DNA from 2 places in the Metabacillus schmidteae genome. Region 1 is predicted to be linked to the other one. Evidence: predicted binding sites of a transcription regulator. Region 1 holds the regulator's gene; the other holds the start of a gene.

Evidence for each region. The regulator LexA, encoded in region 1, represses DNA repair genes until DNA is damaged. The targets are predictions, from matches to a motif close to CGAACATATGTTCG.
Region 2: the regulator LexA is predicted to act here: its motif matches at 2,741-2,754, upstream of HWV59_RS06260 (YolD-like family protein).

What each region holds. Positions count from the first base shown of each region.
Region 1 is NZ_CAESCH010000001.1:2,519,560-2,523,995, reverse strand. It holds gene sirA (sporulation inhibitor of replication protein SirA) at 1-243, opposite strand, end outside; gene HWV59_RS12090 (DUF896 domain-containing protein) at 523-753, opposite strand; gene HWV59_RS12085 (YneB family resolvase-like protein) at 924-1,580, opposite strand; gene yneA (cell division suppressor protein YneA) at 1,616-1,927, opposite strand; gene lexA (transcriptional repressor LexA) at 2,083-2,703, shown strand; gene glnA (type I glutamate--ammonia ligase) at 2,783-4,117, opposite strand; gene HWV59_RS12065 (MerR family transcriptional regulator) at 4,180-4,436, opposite strand, start outside.
Region 2 is NZ_CAESCH010000001.1:1,286,263-1,290,698, forward strand. It holds gene HWV59_RS06240 (hypothetical protein) at 1-437, opposite strand, end outside; gene HWV59_RS06245 (helix-turn-helix domain-containing protein) at 555-1,022, opposite strand; gene HWV59_RS06250 (hypothetical protein) at 1,297-1,596, shown strand; gene HWV59_RS06255 (hypothetical protein) at 1,628-2,272, shown strand; gene HWV59_RS06260 (YolD-like family protein) at 2,372-2,710, opposite strand; gene HWV59_RS06265 (hypothetical protein) at 2,911-3,306, shown strand; gene HWV59_RS06270 (DUF6075 family protein) at 3,380-3,724, shown strand; gene HWV59_RS27255 (hypothetical protein) at 3,926-4,057, shown strand; gene HWV59_RS06275 (hypothetical protein) at 4,189-4,436, shown strand, end outside.

The DNA.
Region 1 (4,436 bases):
TATATTATGAAACATTTGATAATCCGAACGTTTTGATAGATGAGTTCCTAGCAGTTGATGTATAAATAATGCCGGGATTGGCTTAGTGATATACTGTATTTGCTTTTCAATTGTACTTCCATGAGCTGAACGTACTGTTGTCCAGTGAAAGTCTTGAAACAGATGGTAGATTTTAGATTCCCGTCCAAAGTAGTGACTTGCAAACTCTTCTTCTATTAAATATATATAATAGTGTCTCACCATTTCACTCTCCCCAACTATCTATTTCTCACATTATATAAGAAATCAAAAGAAATAATTGTCTTAAACTGGAGAGAGAAGACACTATTTTTGTCGAACAGAACTGATAATTTTTGTTATAATATAGATGTTAAAAATATTACGGTTCCACTGCAGGCACTTTCTTTCCATGGACAGTACTGGAATGCACCTGCATAGCTTTCTTAAGCACCAGGCTTACCTCAGCTCTCCATGCTCTACAGGAAAATAAAAAATAGGAGGAATGATAGTTGCTCCTCCTATTTAATGAAGATCTTTTCTTCTCTCATTTTTAATTTTTTGAGGGGTTACATCATTGCCATTTGGATCAACAACTGTAACACCTTTTAGTGTATTCTTCATCGAAGAACGAAAAGCATGTAAATAATCATTGCGTAAAGTTTGTTGTTCTACCTTCTCTTCTTCCGTTAAGCCCTCAGTTTTTGATTTCTTTGATAATTCATTTATTCGATCTATTTTAGATTTAGGTAACATTCAATACTACTCCTCTCAACACTAGTCTATTCTAAACAGGTAAAATAGTCTAAATTATGTTTTAACAAAATCTATAATTTAGATATACTTTTCCTACAAATGTCATCATACTAAACAGCGAGACAAATGACAACTAATAAGTATGGAAGTACTAGTACTGAGATCAACTCTCATTTCGAGTTGAATTGAGTTTCTTCAATGTGCTCTTTATATCTTCTATGAACTGTAGCTTTACTAACATCAAATCCAAGTCCTCTAAGGGTAGCAGCTATTTCTTGAAATGTTAGATCCTTATTTCTCAACTTAATTATTTCTTCAAGTGGGACCTCAATCTTCTCTCTACCTCCTGCTTGGTCTTGGTTCTTAAGATTTTTTTGAGGATTAAATCCATTCTGGATAGCACGCTGCATCCCTCTTTTAATCTTATAATTTATCAGCTTTCTTTGAAATTCTTCAACTGTAGCCAGTATACTCAGTATCATTGAATCTGTTTCAGATAACTCCGGCTCACCTTTTTCGTTTAAAGTGAAAATGGATGCTTGTAGTTTCTTTATTTCATGTAAAAGCGCGATCTTTGCGTGACCACGCCCTAATCTAGTATCATCTTGAACTAAAAGGACAGATGCTTTCTTATCTTTTAACAACTCAAGCGCTTCAATAATTCCATCCCTATCTACATCATATCCACTATGTCTTTCTTCTATTATTTTAATAACGTTCATATTGTGAGTTGCAGCTAGTGAAAGAAGCTCTTCTTTTTGTCTTTCAATTGAAGTATCTTGTGTATCTTTCTCTGTACTAACTCGACAATAAATAACGGCCTTCATTTTTATCATCACCTATTCACTAGATCTGTGTTAATTCATTCACTTGCTATTTGTTGAAATTGATGAACTTCTTCTTTATGTATTGGTACAAAAACGATTTCTCCTGGTGTTAATGTAGAAGAATGAATCTCATTTTTCTCCTGAACCCACTTGACAAAATCCTGTTTTGAAATATTATGTTTATCTTGAAATTGATCTGCAATCGTCCAGAGACTATCACCTTTTTTAATTTCAACTTGGTGATAGTTTTCTAAACTATCGGTTTTATTGGTATAAGTAATTCCTACTGTTATGGCTAATAGTACAACAAAAAAAGCTAGAATGTAAGATAAAGACTCTTTTTTCATAAGTAACACCTCATAAGAATATTTGTTCGTATTTATAAGTAAAGTATAGTACGAACAATTGTTCTAGTCAAGTGTTTTTTCGAACTTATGTTTGTATATAAAGGTAAATGATGCTATAATAAACATAAATTAGAGGATCCGAGGTGTCACAAAAGATGACAAAACTATCAAAAAGACAACAAGATATCTTAAGCTTCATAAAAGATGAGGTCCAAAAGAAAGGATATCCACCTTCTGTTCGCGAAATTGGTGAAGCGGTGGGACTGGCTTCAAGCTCAACGGTCCATGGACATTTAGCTAGATTAGAATCCAAAGGATTGATTAGAAGAGACCCCACAAAACCTAGAGCAATTGAAATCTTAGAAGAAGAAACAAATCATATTCCAAAAATTAATGTAGTAAATGTCCCGGTCATCGGGAAAGTAACAGCAGGGCTTCCGATTACAGCTATCGAGAATGTTGAAGAATATTTTCCTTTACCTGACCGTTATGTTTCGGAAGATGAACATGTTTTTATGCTGGAAATTATGGGTGAAAGTATGATTGAGGCTGGTATTTTAGATGGAGACTTAGTAATTGTCCGTCAGCAACAGACGGCTAACAATGGTGATATTGTTGTTGCTATGACAGAAGATGACGAGGCAACATGTAAGAGATTCTTCAAAGAAAAAGACTATATTCGCCTGCAACCTGAAAACTCTACGATGGAGCCAATTATTTTACGAAATGTTAGTATTTTAGGAAAAGTAATTGGGGTTTATCGAACAGTACACTAAGCTTATCTTCTTAGAAGATAAGCTTTTTTCATATAAAAAAACAAATAAAGCCTCAACAGAGGTTGAGGCTTTATTTCTATTAATACATTGACATGTATTGTTCTCTTTCCCATGGGTGTACTTGCGTGCGGAACATATCCCATTCGATTTCTTTCGCTTCAATGAAGTGCTCGAATAAATGTTCACCTAATGCATGTTTCATAGTGCTGTCTGCTTTTAGTAAATCTAATGCTTGAGCCAATGTTGCCGGTAAATCAACAATACCATTTTCAACACGCTCTTCTTTTGACATAACATAGATGTTACGGTCAATTGGTTTTGGAGCATCAAGATTGTTTTTAATTCCATCAAGACCTGCAGCTAATAAAACACTCATTGCTAAATAAGGGTTTGCAGCAGGGTCAACACTACGTACTTCAACACGTGTACTTAAGCCGCGAGATGCTGGAATACGAATTAATGGACTTCTGTTTTGTGCAGACCAAGCAACATAACAAGGTGCTTCATAACCAGGTACAAGACGTTTGTAAGAATTTACTGTTGGATTTGTAACTGCTGTAAATGCTGGTGCATGCTTGATAACACCTGCAATAAATTGTCTTGCCGTATCACTTAATTGAAGATCTCCATTTGGATCCAGGAATGCATTTTCCCCTTTGCGGAATAAAGATAAGTTCATATGCATACCTGAACCATTAACTCCAAATAATGGCTTAGGCATAAATGTAGCATGTAAACCATGTTTACGAGCAATTGTTTTAACAACTAGCTTGAATGTTTGGATATCGTCACATGCTTTAATTGCATTTGCATATTTAAAATCGATCTCATGCTGTCCTGGTGCAACTTCGTGGTGAGAAGCTTCAATTTCAAAGCCCATCTCCTCTAGTTCAAGAACGATATCACGACGGCAGTTTTCGCCAAGATCTGTTGGTGCTAAATCAAAATAACCACCATTATCATTTAGTTCTAGAGTCGGCTCGCCTTTTTCATCTAACTTAAATAAGAAAAATTCAGGTTCTGGCCCTAAGTTGAAATCAGTAAAGCCAAGCTCTTCCATTTCAGCAAGAATACGACGTAAATTATTACGTGGATCACCTGCAAACGGAGTACCATCCGGATTGTAAATATCACAGATAAAACGAGCTACTTTTCCTTTTTCTGCTGTCCAAGGGAAGATAACAAATGTATCTAAGTCAGGATATAAATACATATCAGATTCTTCGATACGTACAAAACCTTCAATTGAAGAACCATCAAACATCATTTTATTGTCAAGTGCTTTATCTAACTGACTTGTTGGGATTTCAACGTTTTTGATCGTTCCAAGTATATCCGTGAATTGTAATCGGATATATTTTACATTATTTTCTTTTACTAAACTTACAATATCTTCTCTTGAATATTTAGCCACTTGAAAATCTCCTCTCCAATTTCAAAAAGTTATATTCAATTTTTTCATTGCTACTATAATAATTAATGGAAGAATCTTGACATGTCTCCATGTCTTAATGTAGGCCGATTAAAACGACCTGCCTGCATAAGCTCGGATTTAAGAAGTTTTCGTAATTCTGAATCGCTAAGATCAGGTTTTTCAACCGTTTTAGGTTGCTCTTGTTTTTCTTCATTATGTGTACTTTTACGAGAGAAAATTTCTTTAATTCCCGCTAGGTTCACACCCTGCTCAATCAGATTACGAATCTCCAATAATTTATCTACATCGTTAAAAGAAA
Region 2 (4,436 bases), 1.2 Mb from region 1:
GTAGCTATAAAGATTGCACTTCCTGCAAGAATTGTTCCTATGCCACCAGCTACCATTACAACTTTCAAAGTGTGCTTTCTATTGGAATCAACCTCTTCTTTTAAACGATCAAGTATTATATCTATTTCTTTATCTACTTTTTCCTTATCCTCAGGAGTATTTGCATTCTCTGCTTGTTTCATCAACCCTTTCATACGATAATCCAATGCTTCCATATATTTATTACTGGAAGATTTATGGCTATCAATAAAAGTCTTTAAACCTTCAACAAATGTTTTGTAAGTTATATTAGATTCCTTTAAGAATTCCTTGAGAATTTCCTTTTCAATTTGACCTTGTATGTTCATTTCTATCAATGTCTTTATGTCGTCATTAGTCAGGTGATCTGGATCTATTCCCTTTTTTTGAATTTTCTTCAACAATACCTCGTTTTCCATATCTTAATCACACTCCTTGTTTTTTTCTTTCATAGTTTCTAAAAAGAATTGAATCACTAATGGTAATACAGCTATTAAAATGTTTAATTCCAATTTTCCTGTATTAGCCTTGTGTTATCACTCCGTTTTTAAGTTTTGTTTTATTTTTTGATATTTTTCAATTTCCTCTTCGACTTCAAGTAAGTTCATTTGATACTCTAATTCAAGTTTCTTTTTTTGACGATTCAGAGCATTGATACATTCCTCGACCTGTTCAATTGATTGTTTTTCAAAATTTTTGTGCATAGGTTGTATCTTAGTCTGTGTTGTTTTTTCCTTAGCATTAATCATACTGATTATCTTTGATAAAGAAGCTGTTGCTCCACCTGCAATAAGTCCTGCAATTGGTAAAAAGGATGCCATCTTTCCAATTGAAGTAGTAGTTCCAGCCTTTGCTTTCTCTTTTACAAACTCAATTAAGTCATTACTGTCAACATAGTAGCTCTTACCTTCCTGATTGGCTTTTAGCTCCTGATTCCGAATCCACCTCCTGACTGTTTCTTCTGAGACGCTAAGGATTTGGCTGATTTCTTTAGTAGTTAGCACGTTGTTCACCGCCCAAATGTCTTATACACACATAATACACACGTGTGTGTGTATGTGTCAATATATTTTGATTGAAATTTCTGTAATTTCAAAAAATAATAATTTGGGTGGTTTTATTTCTTGTATCAAAAGATGAAAGTTTGGAGTTAAGTATGTTTACAAACCTTATTTGATAATGAATGATTAAACACCAGTGCTTCATAAGGAAAATGTTAAATCACAACAGCACTTTTATGTGATACTATTTAGAAAAATACTGATTGGGAGATTTCAAATGAGAGAGGTAGAGTTTAGACAGTTCCTTATCAATAATAGTGATATTGAAAGTAAAGTGAAAGCGGTTAATTCGAGGGTTGCAAAAGCACTAATGGTCGAAAGGCAATTAAATGTGAATTTGGATAATGAGGTTAAGGATGATGAGAAGATGTATAATCTATTGCTTCAAATACAGATGGAGCTGAATGATGGATTGCACCACAATGTTTATCAAAATGCTGTAAGAAAGTATTATCTATTCATCAATGAAAGGGAATTTCCTCGAATCAAACTTTATGAAAAAACAAGGAGTTTATAGACATTAATCGAGATAGCGAGGTATTCTCCGAATGGAAAAGCAATATTTTAATCTAATGCAATTTTTTGATGGGTACGTTCGAAATTATCGAAGAATGAATTTATCTCACTTGCATAACCGATCAATGTTTACAAAAAGGGAAATTGACTATTTTGCTAATTTAGGTGAAATGTTAGGTTTTGATGCATTTGTTGAGGATTCCAAATTTGATCGGATTAAAGGTCGTTCAAGACCAATGGATTTATCATGGTGGAAGTGGGATGCACGTAAGGATAAGGAAAATTTTATATATCTTGCATTACATTTAGAAAGAGAAAATGTATGGAATAAAGATGTTGATACAATTGAAAAGCTCTTTTCTAATACGGAGGAAGGCTATACTCCACATAATGTTATAGGAATACAATACATCGAATCAGTTGAGAGAATAGACTTATTAAATGAATTGATTTCTAAAAAGAATTCTATTCAAAAGTCAAATGCTTTGATGATCTACCGTTATTATGAAAGTGATTATGATATAGAAAGAGTAAATGCCTATTTTTATACGCCATCTGGTTTAAGTGAAAGTAGACAGGCAGTATGCAAACAAGACGAATCGGATTATTGGTTTATGTGTTTTGATGAAGAGTTTGCTCCCTTTCAAGATAAAGAAAAAGTCGCTACGAAAAACTAATTTAAGAAAAGTATAACCCGAAGGAAAAAGTGGGTTCACTATCCTTTGGGTTTATTTGAACAATACCTTTTTATGTAATTCATATCTATGATTACTCTTTTATCCTTCCACTAACTCTATGCCAACAATGTAACTAAATCTAAGATAGATAAACTGTTCTTCTTGCTCGATAATTAAAGTCTTATTGATTTCATCAAGCCTATGGAGTAATCCTGTATAACACTTAAAGAATCCTTTTTCCCAAGTCTTAACTTTTACCTGATATGAAAATTCCATTGCCAAGCATATCTTCTGCTCAAATTCAACTATTTGGTATTCATCAAGGATAGGCCTACCTACTTTTTGATCATCTCTTTTTAAATCTTGAAGCATTTTTACATGCTCTGGCATAAAGAACGCTGATTGCCATTTTAGCTTGCCTCGATCACGAATCGCCACTAATTTGCCCCCCTTTTATTATCTTATTATAGAACATACGTTCTTGTAATATCAACAACCAAAATATCGGATTGCTTCTGACGAACAAAAATGTAGGTCTTTTGTATTTTATTTAAAAAAAGTTGCCCTATTTCATGGTATTTTAACAGTAAAATAAAGGAGGGAATTTTTAGTACATAAAAATGGAAGGGAGGATACAAATGCTATATAACGTTAGTTGGAATACTTCGGAAACTAAGAAAATCTATCAAGCAACTAAGAATTCTGAATCGTTAATGGAGTGTTTAGAAAAATGTCTATTGGAATCGGGGCTTGCAAAATTAATCAGTGAAAAGCCGACACCAAATAGGGGGTATGGTGTACTTTACTACTACTTTTCAAGCAAACCAAAGAAACGGCTATTATCATCTGCACCAAGGCGAGATCATGACCATATTCATGTTGTTATATTTAATAATCTTTTGAACCAAGAGCAACTACAGAATGAAGGATTTGATGTAGGAAATGAAGTGGAGCCACCAGATGTGAAAATTCATAGGAAGGAAGAGATAGAAAAACTCGTATGGTTAATAAAAGTCAATCTGCATCTGCTTTAACTTTTCGTTCCATTATTATTATCACCATTTCTACATATAACATAGAAATTAACAAAAGTAGGAGGGAATTTCTATGTTTCTATGTCAAGACCATCAGGAAAGGTTTAAATGTTTCTTAGAGCAAGATGGGACTCACAATTTGGATGTTGAGAGAAAAGCAATGTTTTACATTTTTTCAGGGATTAGCGAATTGGCAGATAAGATTCCATTCTTTTACGATTTTTCGGAAAGAATGATTCGGATTGAGGGCTATGATGAAGCAAGTTTATCCAGTAGTGAAAAATCGTTAGTAAAATTGGGGTTTAATCTATACAACAATTCCCCTTGTGGTACAGTGGTTGATTTGTTTGGAAATTTGGATGAAAAGAATCGAATGTTGGCATTAAATGCGATTCAATTTAGATTTAAAATGGATTAACATGATTTATTGACGTGTTAGTGAAGTTCATTTATGATGAATGGATAAATACAATATTTGAATAGGTGAAAATGATGGGGATATCAGTAGAGAGACCTCACAATTTAATAAATGGAAGAATTATGCTCAGACACATCGTCTGGGCATTTTTTATTATGTTGTCAGAGAAACGATATCACATTTTTGAAAGGGTGATTTGTAATGGAAAGGATAATTTCAAAATTAGAAGCAAAAGGCGTTATTCGAAATCTTGTCATTGAGGCATCTGGTAAAATTCTTTTTCTTATGGTTGGCTTGATGATTGGATACTCATTAAAAGTTTGGTTGTTTTGATGTAAGATAATTCCTTATTATACAAAGTTAATTGTCCTGCACACTAATGTGAACAACAGGGTGTTAAATAAAAAAGTGACATAGTGATCGAATAATTAATGGGAAATGAAATCAAAAAGGAGATGTTGTCATTGTTACTTTATCATCCAATTCGCAAAACATATGACGATTTTGATGAGGTTTATCAGTACCGTTTTGATAATTTAAATGGTTCATTGATTGAAACGGATAAAGAGCTGGTTTCAGGAAGTATCGTTATTATAAAGGATATTTCTGAATTTGCAATTGTAATAAAAGAAGTGTGGGAAGTAAACGGGAAAAGGTACTTTTCCCATGATTCGGCAGAGAACATCGTTGTTCGAGCAAGAACACCGAGGAA